One region of the uncultured Comamonas sp. genome, then DNA from elsewhere that is predicted to be linked to it. Evidence: riboswitches for the same ligand, from Rfam matches in the RefSeq annotation. Region 1 holds a riboswitch; the other holds the start of a gene.
The links. A riboswitch is a leader RNA that binds a small molecule or an ion and turns the genes downstream of it on or off. The one in region 1 is predicted to bind manganese.
Positions count from the first base shown of each region.

Region 2: linked by a shared signal. The riboswitch ahead of mntP (manganese efflux pump MntP) and the one ahead of ACHWUQ_RS20865 (TMEM165/GDT1 family protein) in region 1 are both predicted to bind manganese.

Region 1 covers NZ_CAXYJV010000049.1:90,110-97,641, forward strand. Annotated here, with positions in the region: gene ACHWUQ_RS20850 (homoserine O-acetyltransferase) at 1-538, opposite strand, end outside; gene ACHWUQ_RS20855 (Lrp/AsnC ligand binding domain-containing protein) at 690-1,181, opposite strand; gene putA (trifunctional transcriptional regulator/proline dehydrogenase/L-glutamate gamma-semialdehyde dehydrogenase) at 1,286-5,149, shown strand; gene ACHWUQ_RS20865 (TMEM165/GDT1 family protein) at 5,255-5,827, opposite strand; yybP-ykoY riboswitch at 5,924-6,037, opposite strand; gene ACHWUQ_RS20870 (RNA-binding protein) at 6,269-6,682, shown strand; gene ACHWUQ_RS20875 (RNA recognition motif domain-containing protein) at 6,938-7,525, shown strand.
Region 2 covers NZ_CAXYJV010000046.1:22,504-30,035, forward strand. Annotated here, with positions in the region: gene ACHWUQ_RS18810 (OmpW family protein) at 1-310, opposite strand, end outside; gene ACHWUQ_RS18815 (DUF808 domain-containing protein) at 583-1,578, opposite strand; gene mntP (manganese efflux pump MntP) at 2,021-2,590, opposite strand; yybP-ykoY riboswitch at 2,608-2,773, opposite strand; gene ACHWUQ_RS18825 (NCS1 family nucleobase:cation symporter-1) at 3,194-4,726, shown strand; gene ACHWUQ_RS18830 (aspartate/glutamate racemase family protein) at 4,742-5,476, shown strand; gene ACHWUQ_RS18835 (VWA domain-containing protein) at 5,562-6,683, opposite strand; gene ACHWUQ_RS18840 (DUF5682 family protein) at 6,800-7,532, opposite strand, start outside.

The sequences.
Region 1 (7,532 bases):
CCGACAGACAGGGGGCGCTGGCCACCACCACCGCATGGCGCATGCGGTCGGGGTACTGCAAGGTCCAGGACAGCGCCTGCATGCCGCCCAGGCTGCCACCCAGCACGGCGGCCAGCTGGCGGATGCCCAGCCGGTCCAGCAGCAGCGCCTGGGCGTTGACCCAGTCCTCCACCGTCACGACCGGGAAATCGGCGCCGTAGACCGCGCCGGTGTCCGGATTCAGGTGCATGGGCCCGGTCGAGCCAAAGCAGGAGCCCAGGTTGTTGACGCCGATGACAAAGAAATGGTTGGTATCGACCGGCTTGCCCGGGCCGATCATGTTGTCCCACCAGCCCTCGCTCTTGGCCTGGCCCTCATAGTGGCCGGCCACATGGTGCGAGGCATTGAGTGCATGGCAGACCAGGATGGCGTTGGAGCGGTCGGCATTGAGCTGGCCGTAGGTCTCGTAGGCCAGATGGTAGTCGCGGATGGAGGCGCCACTTTGAAGAGGGAGCGCCTCCGGGAAATGCATTGATTGGGGTGTCGCAACGAATGACATAAAAAACCCGGCAACGCTAAAAACGAGGCCGGGTCGATGGAATGCAGTCGCCTACCGAGTCTTTAGCTGGATTTATAAAGCGCCCGCAAGCTGAAGCAAATCGGCGCCGTGAAATCTGAGTGTACTGCAAATCGGCCGCGCATGGGCTGCGTCAACTGCCGCCCAGGTAGAGCCGGTTGGAGCTCTTGACTTCCTCCATCACCGCGTAGGTACGGGTCTCGCGCACGCCGGGCAACTGCCACAAGACCTCACCGGCAAAGTGGCGGTAGTGGTTCATGTCGGCCACACGGATCTTGACCAGGTAGTCAAAGCCGCCGGCCACCATGTGGCATTCCATGATCTCGGGCCGCACCTGCACCGCCGCCTTGAACTCGTCAAACACATTCGGGGTGGTGCGGTCCAGCAGCACCTCGATGAAGACCAGCATCGCCGCGCCCAGCTTTTGCGGGTTCAGCCGCGCCTCGTAGCCGGTGATGTAGCCTTCCTTGGTCAGGCGCTGCACCCGGGCCAGCACAGCCGTGGCCGACAGCGACACCGCCTCGGCCAGCTTCAGGTTGGAGATGCGGCCGTCCCGCTGCAGCACGGCCAGAATGCGCAGATCGATGCGATCGAGGTCGTCCGGCGGGTCGATGATGGCGGTCATGGGCAGAATTTTTCACTAAGAATGGGCCACATTATGGAGAGAAATTCAAACCACAAACGATCACACTGGCGGCATTCACTATCTACTCTGAACACGAGCCCGCCATGACTGCCAACGCCGTTGTTGACAACCAGCCCTCCACCAACTCGCCATTTTCGGCCACGGGCAGCAGCCCATCTGGCGCCAGTGCTCCTGTTTTTAATGAGCTGGTGTCGGCCTTGCAGCCCGCCTCGGCACTGCGCGCGGCCATCACCGCCGCCTACCGCAAGCCCGAGACCGAAGCGCTGCAAGCACTGCTGCCCCAGGCCACGCCACCCGCCGCCATCGCCCAGGCCGGCGATGCGCTGGCGCTGCAGCTGGCCCGCACGCTGCGCGAGCGCAAGGCCGACAGCGGCCGCTCCGGCCTGGTGCAAGGCCTGCTGCAGGAGTTTGCACTGTCGTCGCAAGAAGGCATTGCGCTGATGTGCCTGGCCGAGGCGCTGCTGCGTATCCCCGATACGGCCACGCGCGATGTGCTGATCCGCGACAAGATCGCCCACGGCCAGTGGAAGGCCCACGTGGGCAAGAGCCCGTCGATGTTCGTCAATGCCGCCGCCTGGGGCCTGGTGCTGACCGGCAAGCTGGTGGCCACGCACAGCGAAGGCTCGCTGGGCCAGTCGCTCACCCGCCTGATCGGCCGGGGCGGCGAGCCGCTGATCCGCAAGGGCGTGGACATGGCCATGCGCATGATGGGCGAGCAGTTCGTCACCGGCGAGACGATTGGCGAAGCGCTGAAGAATGCCGAGCGCCTGGAGGCCAAGGGCTTCCGCTACTCCTACGACATGCTGGGCGAAGCGGCGATGACCAGCGATGACGCCAAGCGCTACCTGCGCGACTACGAAAACGCGATCCATGCGATCGGCAAGGCCAGCAATGGCCGGGGCGTCTACGAAGGCCCGGGCATCTCGATCAAGCTGTCGGCCCTGCACCCGCGCTACAGCCGCGCCCAGTATGACCGCGTGATGGCCGAGCTCTACCCGGTGGTGCTGCAGCTGGCCGTGCTGGCCAAAAGCTACAACATCGGCCTCAATATCGACGCCGAAGAGGCCGACCGCCTGGAGCTGTCGCTGGACCTGCTGGAAAAACTCTGCTTTGCGCCCGAGTTGGCCGGTTTTGCCGGCATCGGCTTTGTCGTGCAGGCCTACCAAAAGCGCTGCCCCTATGTGCTGGACTTCATCATCGACCTGGCCCGCCGCAGCCAGCACCGCCTGATGGTGCGCCTGGTCAAGGGCGCCTACTGGGACAGCGAGATCAAGCGCGCCCAGATCGACGGTCTCGAAGGCTACCCGGTCTACACCCGCAAGGCCTATACCGATGTGTCCTACCTGGCCTGCGCGCGCCAGCTGCTGGCCGCGCCCGATGCGGTCTACCCCCAGTTCGCCACGCACAATGCCCACACGCTGGCCACCATCTACCACCTGGCCGACCCGGCCCGCTACCAGCCCGGCCAGTACGAGTTCCAGTGCCTGCACGGCATGGGCGAGCCGCTGTACGAACAGGTGGTGGGCCGCACGGCCAGCGAGAACCTGGGCCGCCCCTGCCGCATCTATGCCCCCGTGGGCACGCATGAAACCCTGCTGGCCTACCTGGTGCGCCGCCTGCTGGAGAACGGCGCCAACACCAGCTTTGTGAACCGCATCGCCGACCAGGACATCCCCCTGGCCAAGCTGGTGGAAAACCCCGTGACCACCGCCCAGCAATGGGCGCAGAGCGAAGGCCAGTTGGGCCTGCCCAACCCGCACATTGCCCAGCCACGCGCGCTGTATGGCGCAAGCCGCAGCAATTCGGCCGGGCTGGACCTGTCCAACGACAACCGCCTGCGCGCGCTGCAGCACGACCTGCAGGCCAGCGCACAGATGGCCTGGCATGCCCAGCCCCTGCTGGCCGATGGCGCCCCCGCATCCACCCTGCCGAGCGAGCCCGTGCTGAACCCGGCCGACCACAGCGACCAGGTCGGCACGGTCACGCAGGCATCGGCCGAGCAGGTGGAGTTTGCGCTGGCCGCCGCCCAGGCCGCCGCCGCCCGCTGGCAGGCCACCCCGGCTGCCCAGCGCGCCGACTGCCTGGCCAAGGCCGGTGACCTGCTCGAAGCCCATATGCCCACCTTGATGGGCGTGCTGGTGCGCGAGGCGGGCAAGACCTGCTCCAACGCGATTGCCGAAGTGCGCGAGGCGGTGGACTTTCTGCGCTTCTACGCCGCCCAGGTGCGCAGCTGGGGCCAGGCGGATTACCAGGCCCTGGGCCCGGTGGTCTGCATCAGCCCCTGGAACTTCCCGCTGGCCATCTTCAGCGGCCAGATTGCTGCTGCGCTGGCCGCAGGCAACACCGTGCTGGCCAAACCGGCCGAGCAGACCCCGCTGATCGCCGCCGCTGCCGTGCAGGCGCTGTGGCAGGCGGGCGTGCCGCGCGATGTGCTGCAGCTGCTGCCGGGCACCGGCGAGACGGTGGGTGCCCGCCTGGTGGGCGACAGCCGCGTGCAGGCCGTGATGTTCACCGGCTCGACCGAAGTGGCCCGCATTCTGCAAAAGACCCTGGCCCAGCGCCTTGATGCCCAAGGCCAGCCCGTGACCCTGGTGGCCGAGACCGGCGGCCAGAACGCGATGATCGTGGACTCCTCCGCGCTGGCCGAGCAGGTGGTGGTCGATGTGCTGTCCTCGGCCTTTGACTCGGCCGGCCAGCGCTGCTCGGCGCTGCGCGTGCTTTGCGTGCAGGAAGAGGCCGCCGACCGCCTGCTGCACATGCTGCGCGGCGCGATGCAGGAGCTCCAGGTCGGCAACCCCTGCCAGCTCAAGACCGATGTCGGCCCCGTCATCGACGCCGAAGCCAAGGGCGTCATCGACCAGCACATTGCCCGCATGCAGGCCGCCGGCCACCAGGTCTGGCAAAACGGCGGCGCCAGCGCGCAGGGCACCTTTGTGCCGCCGACGGTGATCGCCATCCGCCAGCTGTCCGAGCTCAAGCGCGAAGTCTTCGGCCCGGTGCTGCATGTGCTGCGCTACCGCCGCGAGCACCTGCCCCAGCTGCTGGCCGACATCAATGCCACCGGCTACGCCCTCACCCTGGGCCTGCACACCCGCATTGACGAGACCATCAGCCAGGTGGTCACTGCTGCGCATGCCGGCAATATCTATGTGAACCGCAACATCGTCGGCGCCGTCGTCGGTGTGCAGCCCTTTGGCGGCGAAGGCCTGTCAGGCACGGGACCCAAGGCCGGCGGCCCGCTGTACATGCTGCGCCTGCTCAGCCGCATGCCGGCCACGGCCACGGTCGATGCGCTGGCCCACCTGCCCCGCATGGCGGGCAATGAGGCGCCCGCGCCCGCGACGGGCCAGCGCGGCCATGCCCATGGCCTGGAGCAGGCCGATGCCGCCCCGGCCGCTGCGCTGGAGGCGCTGCAAAGCTGGGCCAGCCAGCAAGGCCAGGGCGAGCTGGCAGCGCTGTGCCAGCGCTATGCCGCCCATACCGGCAACGGCTTTGCGGCCGAGCTGCCCGGCCCGACCGGTGAGCGCAACCTGTATGTGCTGAGCGGCCGCGAGCGCGTGGGCTGCGTGGCCAGCACCACAAGCCTGCTGCTGGCCCAGCTCGCCGCCGTGCTAGCGGCTGGCTCCACCGCCGTGTGGCCCGCCAACAGCCAGTACGCCAACCTGCTGGCACAGCTGCCCGCATCGGTGCGTGCCTCGGTGCAACTGTCTGCGCACAGCGCGCAGGCCTTCCTGCAGTCCGAAGCCTTCGATGCGCTGATCGCCGATGCCGCCAGCGGCTGGCTGCCCAGCGGCAGCAGCCTGGCGGGCCGCCCCGGCGCCATTGTGCCGATCACCGCCCAGGCCGCCGATGGCAGCGTGCCGCTGTTCCGCCTGCTGGCCGAGCATGCGATCAGCATCAACACCGCAGCAGCGGGCGGCAATGCGAGCCTGATGACCTTGGACTGAGGCTGAGGCTTGGGGCGCTGCCCCATCCAAAAAGGGCTGGAGATCGCAGGATCCCCAGCCCTTTGCGTTTGTGCGTTGCCGGTGTTGCTGGCGCCGCCAGCGCTGTCAGTCCATCGTCGTGAACAGCGCAGCCACGCCCAGCACCAGGAAGATCACCGCACAGACACGGTGGATCCAGCGGATCGGCAGCTTCTTGGTGATCTTGTCGCCAAACCAGACCACCGGCGCATTGGCCAGCATCATGCCGATCGTGGTGCCGGCGACCACCCAGTAATAGGAAGCCGGGTACTTGGCGGCCAGCCCTACGGTGGCCAACTGGGTCTTGTCGCCCATCTCGGCCAGGAAGAACAGCAGCACCGTGGTGCCGAACACGCCCCAGCGGCCGCTGCTCTTGCCGGCTTCGTCCTCGTGGATCTTGTCGGGAATCAGCATCCAGCCGGCCATCAGGATGAAGGACACGCCCAGAATCCAGCGCAGCACATCGGGGCCGAGCATCGTGGTGATCCAGGCACCGACGGCACCGGCCAGTGCATGGTTGACCAGGGTCGAGACAAAGATGCCCAGCACAATGGGCCAGGGTTTGCGGTATTTGGCAGCGAGGACGAGCGATAGCAGCTGTGTCTTGTCGCCCATTTCGGCAAGGGCGACGACAGCGGTCGAGAGGAGAAAGGCTTCCATGGTGTGGGGATCGTTATTGCAGCCGGATATCGCAAGACAGCATTGACCGCATCGCGACTCCGGCATTGGATCGCAACGTGGTCAATGGTCTCGCCCAGCATCCTCATCACAAGGTGCCGTGTACGCCATAGGCCGCGAAGGCCCAAGTTTGTTGACGCACACTCCGCGGCGCATTGCACGCCCGGCAGGCTACTCCCCAAAGACCGGCGCATCATACGCCCAAAAGCGATGCTGCGCCGCAACACCCACTGCCGCCAGGGAAAATACCAAGCCCCGCTTGCGGGAACTGTCAACACAGCGTAAGGCGATTCACCCATAATGGTGAAGCTCAATGTGCCCCCGGGTACACTACAGCGCGCGGTGATCCGTCTTGGAAGTTGTCACAGGTTTGTTGATTGCATCAGGCTCCATCGCTTTTTTTACTTTTTTCGGAGTCCTCAAATGGGCAACAAACTTTACGTGGGCAACCTGCCCTACTCTTTCCGTGACAGCGATCTGGAAAGCACTTTCAGCCAGTTCGGTACCGTCTCCAGCGCCAAGGTCATGATGGAACGTGACACCGGCCGCTCCAAGGGCTTCGGCTTTGTGGAAATGGGTTCGGACGCTGAAGCACAAGCTGCTATCGAAGGCGTGAACGGCCAAGGCTACGGCGGCCGTAACCTGGTTGTGAACGAAGCCCGTCCCATGGAAGCCCGTCCTCCACGCAGCGGTGGTTTCGGTGGTGGCAACCGTGGCGGCTTCGGCGGCGGTGACCGCGGTGGCTTCGGCGGCGGTGACCGTGGCGGCTTCGGCGGCGGCGATCGCGGTGGCTTCGGCGGCGGTGGCCGTGGTGGCTACGGTGGCGGCAGCTACTAAACACCTCACCTCCAAAACCTCTTACGGGTTTTGACGGTTAGATGACGGGTTTTCCCGAAAAAAAGGCCTCTTTGAGGCCTTTTTTGCATCTGGTTGCAGCTTCCGCGCCACAACTGAGGGGCGGAACTATGCCATTGTCGGTTTTTATGCCAGAAAATAAAGGATGGAGTATTCCTCCATCGGGCTACTGCGATGAATGACCGGTGTTCTACAGGGCGCTATCGCATTATTTAAGAGTTATCAGGAGTCCCTCAAATGGGCAACAAGCTTTACGTCGGTAATTTGCCATACCAGGTTCGCGACAACGATCTGGAACAGGCCTTTGGTCAGTTTGGCAGCGTAACCAGCGCCAAGGTGATGATGGAACGCGACACGGGTCGCTCCAAGGGTTTCGGTTTTGTAGAAATGGGCAGCGATGACGAAGCCCAAGCAGCGGTCAACGGTCTGAACGGTCAGCCTCTGGGCGGCCGCAATCTGGTCGTGAACGAAGCGCGTCCGATGGAGCCCCGTCCTCCCCGCAGCGGCGGTGGTGGCTTTGGCGGCCCACGCGGTGGTGGCTTCGGTGGCGGCGGTAACCGCGGCGGCTTCGGTGGCGGCGGTGGTGGCTACGGCGGCGGTGGTGGCGGTGGATACGGCGGCGGCGGTGACCGTGGCGGCTACGGCGGCGGCGGCGGTGGTTATGGCGACCGTGGCGGTCGCGATGGCGGCCGTGGCGGCAATGACCGTGGCTTTGGTGGCGGTGATCGCGGCGGCGACCGCGATGGCGGCTTCCGCAGCCCCTACGGCAATGGTTCGCGCAACCGCGGCGGCAACCAAGGCTACGACAACAACGACGATTATTGATGTCTGC
Region 2 (7,532 bases), on a different contig from region 1:
ACTGCGCCAGCAGGCTGGGCGGCAGGTGCTTGAGCGTGCCGATCTTGGCGCCGTCCGAGCGCAGGTCGTGCTTTTGCGGGTAGGTCAGCACCAGCTCGGCCGCGATGTTGGGCGTGAAGAAGTAGGTCACATCCACTTCGGGAATGGTCTTGTCATTGATCGACAGACCCAGGCCGGTGGAGTCCTTGTTGGCGCTGTCCAGGTGCACCGCACGCAAACGCACTTGCCAGGGGCTTTGCGCCTCTTGCGCCATCGCGGCGCCCGACGCCATTGCACATACAGCCGCCGCTGCCAACATCATCTTTTTCATCATCATTGCCCTCGCTGCGATCTTGCTCGCATGGATTGAAAAGTAGCTGAAACGAGCCAGCATCTGCATGCCCGGCCAGCGCCAAGCGCCGGATAGGTGGGTGGCAGATCTGCCTGCTGTCCATGCCCTGCATCTTCTTCCTCTACGCGCCAGGCGGCCCTGACCCAGATCAACGAGACAAAACAAGCCGTGAAAAAAGGCGGCCCGCTGTTGCGATGCCGCCTTGAGGTCTTTACTGCAGCCGCATCCCAACGATGCGGCGCTGCTGCTGGTCAGTGCCCGCGCAACTTGTGCCAGGCCTCCACCGCCAGCACCACCAAGCCGCCAATGGCCGCGCCGACGACCACGTGCACCAGCGTCGGTGCCAGCAGGGCCACCACACCGCCCATCGGGGTCACGGTGCTCTGCAGCCAGTGCTCGATCGGGCCGATGCCGTGCACCAGCAAGCTGCCGCCCACCATGAACATCGCAGCCGTACCCACAATCGACAAGCCGCGCATCAGCCAGGGCGTAAAAGCGATCAGGCCCCGGCCAAACGCCTTTGCAGCGGCACTGGTCTTGCGCATCAGCCACATGCCCACATCGTCCATACGCACAATGCCGGCCACCAGGCCATAGACAAACACGGTGATCGCCAGCGCCACAGCGACCAGCACCACCAACTGCTCGGCAATCGGCTTGCTGGCGACGGTGCCCAGCGCAATAGCCATGATCTCGGCCGACAGAATGAAATCGGTCCGGACGGCACCCGCGACCTTGGCCTTTTCATAGGCCACCGGGTCCATGTTCTTCTCGTTGGCGGCTTTGACCGACGAAGGGGCTACACCCATTTGTGCGGCCTGCTCAGACTCCTTGACGGCGTCATGGGTGTGCTTGGGCTTGTGGAACAGGCTGAGCACCTTCTCCACCCCCTCAAAACACAGGAAAGCGCCGCCAATCATCAACAGCGGCGTGATCAGCCAGGGCGCAAAAGCACTGATCAGCAACGCTGCCGGCACCAAAATGGCCTTGTTCTTCAGTGAGCCCTTGGCCACCGCCCAGACCACCGGCAACTCCCGGTTGGCCTTGACGCCGGTCACCTGCTCGGCATTCAGCGCCAGGTCATCGCCCAGCACCCCCGCCGTCTTTTGCACCGCCACCTTGGTCTGCGTGGCCACATCGTCCAGGATGGCCGTGCTCTTGCCCGCAGCCGTCTTGGTCATCAGCGCCACATCGTCAAGCAAGGTCGCAATATCATCGAGCAACATCAATAAACCAGCACCAGCCATTACGCACTCCCTGTCCAAATTAGGTGGCAAATCATAGCGATTTCACAATGCAATGCCGTCTCAAGCCCCGTAAAACGGTGATCTCTACGTTTTGTTGGAGGTTGTTCACAAAACTTTATGCAGGCCTTGTCAACCACTTCAGCGCGCGGCCCGTTGTACACCCATCTACACCAGAAAGGTGAAAGGACTGAAATGACTGAAGTGTTTGCTATTTGGCCTGAAGACGAACGTGACCGTAAGCGTGCTCCTGCCCGCTTCTGATATCAGCGCAGCTTGCCAGCGGTTGAGCCAGAACTGAAAACCCGGCACCCGCAGCGATTGCAGGCTCACTGATCTCTCTCACTTTAGCCCCGCTCTGCGGGGCTTTGTTTTGTCTGGCGCCGTCCTCCTACAGGGCCACACACCAAAGCCCTCTGCCGTGGCAACCGCAGAGGGCCTGCTTTTATACCGCCACCAGGTGCTCGTACAGAATCAGCGAGCCAATCGCGATCAGCACCACGCCACCCACCGCCTCTGCCCAGCGGCCGGTGATATGGCCCAGCACACGGCCCACCATCACCCCCAAGGTCACCATTGCAAAGGTCGCAAAGCCGATGCTCAGCGCGACCACGGTGATGTTCACATCCAGGAAAGCCAGGCCCACGCCCACCGCCATCGCATCAATGCTGGTGGCAAAGCCGGTCGCGACCAGCAGCCAGAAGCCATGGCGCGCCGGGCGGCCCATCCCGGGTTCATCGGCACTTTTGAAAGCGCCCAGCACCATGCGGCCACCCAGCACCAGCAGCAGCACAAAGGCAATCCAGTGGTCCCAGGCCTTCACATAATCGGCAGCGGCATAGCCCAGCGCCCAGCCCACCAGCGGGGTGATGGCCTCAATGACACCAAAGATCAGGCCGGTGCGCAGCGCCTCGGACCAACGGGGTTTGACAAGGGCAGAGCCTTTGCCAATCGCGGCGGCAAAGGCATCGGTAGACATGGCAAGCGCCAACAGGGAAATGGAAGCAGCGTTCATCGGAGGTTCTTCTGGGACAGTCGGGCATGAGCACAACGGCATGCCACCACTGCCCGACCGAGGTCGTGCTGGCATGCCGATGGTCTCGCCAACCGAAGAACGGATGTCTGCGCCACAGCATGGGTCATGCCGAGTATGTTGACGCAGACGCTTCCAGCGCGGAAGCAGGCTACTCCCCAAGGGAGCCCGCAGTCTAAACCTTGCGCAGCGCGTTGCGGCGCATGGCCCCGGAGGCGCCAGGCTCTTTAGAAATGGATCGCATTTCTGCCTGGTGCCCCAGCGTTGGTGCAGCGAAACGGCCGATAGCTACAGGCCGAAACAAGAGCAACCTCATGTACCCGCGCTGCTGCGATGCGCCCTCTGGCAGCGCCGGTAAACGCGTCTCCCAGGCAACAGCAACGGCGCCCTTTCAGGGTTGGCCCTAGTTCATTTTTGGACGCTTTGTATACACTTAATGTATGCATATGTGCACACAAAGCATAGCCATTGAGGCCCGCTTCTCTGCTGCACATGCCATGCATGGAACCGCGCACATGACGAGACAAATCAGGCCGCCAGGCCGTTACTAAGGCGCACCTGGATGCGCCCGATCCAAGGATGTCAATGACCGATCTTGCAGCAGACCAGAACGCAGGCTTTGCCTTCAACCCCGCCCAGCAGCGGCCCGCGGCCACCACCGATTTGCCCGCTGGTGTATGCCCCTCGCTCTACAACAAGGACCTGGCACCCACCCGGAAAGACAGCCGGTCCTGGGGCGCTTACAGCCTGTTCACGCTGTGGGCCAATGATGTGCACAGCCTGGGCAACTATGCCTTTGCCATCGGCCTGTTTGCGCTGGGCCTGGGCGGCTGGCAGATTCTGACGGCGCTGATGATGGGCGCCGCACTGCTGTTTGTGCTGCTGACCTTGTCGGGCTTCATGGGCCCCAAGACGGGCGTGCCCTTTCCAGTGATGAGCCGCATCAGCTTTGGCACGCGGGGCGCGCAGATCCCGGCGCTGATCCGGGGCGGCGTCGCGATTGCCTGGTTCGGCATCCAGACCTACCTGGCCTCCAAGGTGCTCGATGTGCTGCTGATCACCCTCTTTCCCAGCCTGCAGGCGCTGCTGGCGCACCAGGTGCTGGGCCTGCCGGTGCTGGGCTGGATCAGCTTCAGCCTGCTGTGGGTGGTGCAGACGATGATTGCCTGCTGGGGCATGGAGAGCATCCGCAAGTACGAGGCCTTTGCCGGCCCGGTGATTCTGGTGACCTTCATCGCGCTGGCCGGCTGGGTGCTGTACAGCTCGGGCGGCAGGATCCAGTGGACGGCGCCCCAGCCCAGCACCGGTGGGGCGATGTGGGTGCAGATCATGGGTGCGGCTTCGCTGTGGGTCGCCATCTACGGCACCTTTGTGCTCAATTTCTGTGACTTCACCCGGGGCGCCACCTCGCGCAGCGCCGTGGTCAAGGGCAACTTCTGGGGCATCCCCATCAACATGCTGATCTTCGGCCTGATCGTCGTCGTGCTGACCGGCGGCCAACTGGCCATCGATGGCACCCTGATTCTCAGCCCCACCGACATCGTCGAGAAGATCCCCAACAAGCCGCTGCTGATCCTGGCCAGCCTGTCGCTGCTGATCCTGACCATCGCCGTGAACCTGATGGCCAACTTTGTCGCCCCCGCGCTGGCCCTGGCCAACCTGCTGCCGCGCCAGCTCAACTTCCGCCGCGCGGCGCTGGTCAGCGCCATCCTGGGCTTTGTGATCCTGCCGTGGAACCTCTACGATTCGCCGCTGGTGATCCTGTATTTCCTCGGTGGCCTGGGCTCCTTCCTGGGCCCGCTGTTCGGTATCGTGATGGCCGACTACTGGCTGATCCGCAAGGAGCGCGTGCATGTGCCTGCCCTCTACAGCGATGACCACCGTGGCCCTTACCATTACCACAACGGCGTCAACCGCCGCGCCATCCAGGCCCTGGTGCCCTCGGCGCTGATTGCGCTGCTGTTCGCCTTTCTGCCGGCGCTGGAGTCGGTGTCCCATTTCTCCTGGTTCATTGCAGCCGGGCTCGGCGGCCTGTTCTACTGGCTGCTGACCCCCAAGGGCCAGCACTACGAAGACCAGGACGGCGAGGCCATTGCCGTGAACCATGCCCAACATTGAGACGGAGTTTTTTGCATGCGCATTCTGATCGTGAACGTCAACACCACCGAGAGCATGACCGAGGCCATTGGCGCCCAGGCGCGCCGGGCAGCGGCACCGGGCACCGAGATCGTCGCCCTCACCCCGCGTTTTGGCGCCGAGTCGGTGGAGGGCAATTTTGAGAGCTACCTCTGCGCTGTCGGTGTGATGGATGCGGTCATGCGCTATGACCAGCCCTTTGATGCCGTCATCCAGGCCGGCTACGGCGAGCATGGCCGCGAAGGCCTGCAAGAGCTGCTGGAAGTGCCGGTGGTGGACATCACCGAGGCAGCGGCATCGACGGCCATGTTCCTGGGCCACAAGTACGCCGTCGTGACCACCCTGGACCGGGCCGTGCCACTGATCGAAGACCGGCTCAAGCTGGCCGGTCTGGATGCGCGCTGCGCCTCGGTGCGCGCCAGCGGCATGGCCGTGCTGGAGCTGGAGAGCCAGCCCGAGCGCGCGGTCGATGCCATCGTGCAGCAGGCCGCCAAGGCTGTTGAAGAAGACCATGCAGAGGTGATCTGCCTGGGCTGCGGCGGCATGGCCGAGCTCGAAGACAAGGTGCGCAGCCGCACCGGCGTGCCGGTGGTCGATGGCGTGGCTGCAGCGGTGACGATTGCCGAATCGCTGGTGCGCCTGGGCCTCAAGACCTCCAAGGTGCGCACCTATGCACCGCCGCGCGCCAAGCGGATTACCGGCTTTCCGCTGCCCGATTCGCTGGGCCGCTGAACGTCTTCAACCACCCATCCCTGTTTACTCCAACCGCCCTGCTCCGCAGGGCTTTTTTCTGGCCGCTGTTGGCCGCTGTTGGCCGTTATTGGCTGGTCTTGAAGCCCTGGGTCGCCGCCCAGGCGGCCACATCATCGCGGCGGATCGCAGCGGCCATCAGCTGCGGGAAGGCGTCCGGCGTGCAGGCAAAGGAAGGCACGCCCAAGGCGGCCAGCTTGGCCGCCAGTGCGGCATCGTAAGCGGGGGCACCTTCGTCGCTCAGCGCCAGCAAGGTGATGAACTGCACGCCCGACTCCACCAGCTCATGGGCGCGGCGCAGCAGGCCTGACTCCACGCCCCCCTCGTACAGATCCGAGATCAGCACCAGGATGGTGTTGCGCGGCTCGCTGATCAGGCTCTGGCAATAACCCACGGCGCCATTGATGTCGGTGCCGCCGCCCAGCTGCACGCCAAACAGCACATCGACCGGGTCGTCGAGCTTCTCGGTCAGGTCCACGACGGCCGTGTCAAACACCACCAGCTTGGTGGCGACCGCAGGCAGGCTGGCCATCACCGCACCAAAGATGCTGGAATAGACCACCGAGTTGGCCATGGAGCCGCTTTGGTCGATGCACAGAATCACCTCGCGCTGCGGGCGGCGCGCCTTGCGGCCATAGCCGATCAAGGTCTCGGGAACGATGGTCTTGTACTCGGGCTGCCAATGGCGCAGATTGGCGCGTATCGTGCGGTTCCAGTCGATCTCGGCATGGCGCGGGCGGCGGTTGCGCTGGCTGCGGTCCAGCGCGCCGGCCACGGCACTGCGCATCGGCTCTTCGAGCTTTTTCATCAGCTCGTCCACGACCTTGCGCACCACCAGGCGCGCGGTGGCCTTGGTGTTTTGCGGGATGACCGAGCCCAGCGACATCAGGTTGGCGACCAGGTGCACATCGGGTTGCACGTTCTCCAGCATCTCGGGTTGCAGCAGCAACTCGCGCAGCTGCAGGCGCTCCATCGCGTCGCGCTGCATCACCTGCACCACCTGGCTGGGGAAGTACTTGCGGATATCGCCCAGCCAGCGCGACACCGACGGCGAAGAATTGCCCCGGCCACCCTTGCGTGAGCCCAGCTGGCTGTCGCCCTCGTAGAGCGCGGCCAGCGCCTGGTCCATCTCCTGCAGGCGCCCGCCCACGGTCCCGCAGCTGGCATCGGCCGGGCTGCCCAGCACCATGCGCCAGCGTTGCAAGCGGGTGGTTGGCTGCAGCGCCTCTGCCGCGTCGGCGGCCAGGGTTTGGCTATCGTTTTGCGCCGGTCCTGGCGCGGAATGGGTGGCATTCGTCATCGTCATCACTCCAGCGCTGGGGCGTCGTTGCGGGGGGCCGAGGCAGCGGCGATCTGCGCCAGCAACTCGGGCGGCAGCTCCAGCCCCAGCAAGGTGTTGAGCAGCGGCAGCGCCAGCACGGCGCGCGCCTCGTCCCAGGGCGAATCGTCATCCCCGGCTGCCAACGCAGCAGGCGCGGCAGCACCGGCCACCGGCGCGCGCCGGGCCTTGTCGCCCAGGCTCTGGCGCTCATGCTTGCTGAAGTGGGCAAAGCTGCGCCGCACCAGCGGCAAGATCTGTGCAAACTGCACTTCGCCCAGCCCGGCCAGCCAGGCATCGACGGCGCCCCAGATCGCTTCGTCATGCAGCAGCACCAGCGCCTGCTGGTTCAAAAAGCCATCCAGCCAGGCGGCCACATCCAGCGGCGCCGCGCCCAGCGACAGGTTGCGGTTGAACTGCAGCACCACCTCGGCGCTGTCTAGCAGATGCTCGTCCAGCAGCAGCCGGCAGGCCATGCCGCGCAGCAAGGCCGCAGCGGCATCGCCCATCGCCAGGCTGCGCAGCGCAGCGCGCCAGGCGTCCACGGCGGCCTGGGCATCGGTGCCGCGCAGGCGCAGTGCCTCGTGCGCGGCCAGCACCTTGCCCTTCATCGCCGCAGCGGCCTCTTCGTCCATCGCCATGCAGGCCACTGGCAAGCCAATGGCTGCGCGCAGCACCAGCGAATCGATGACCGTGGCCAGCAGGGCGGTATCGGTCTGG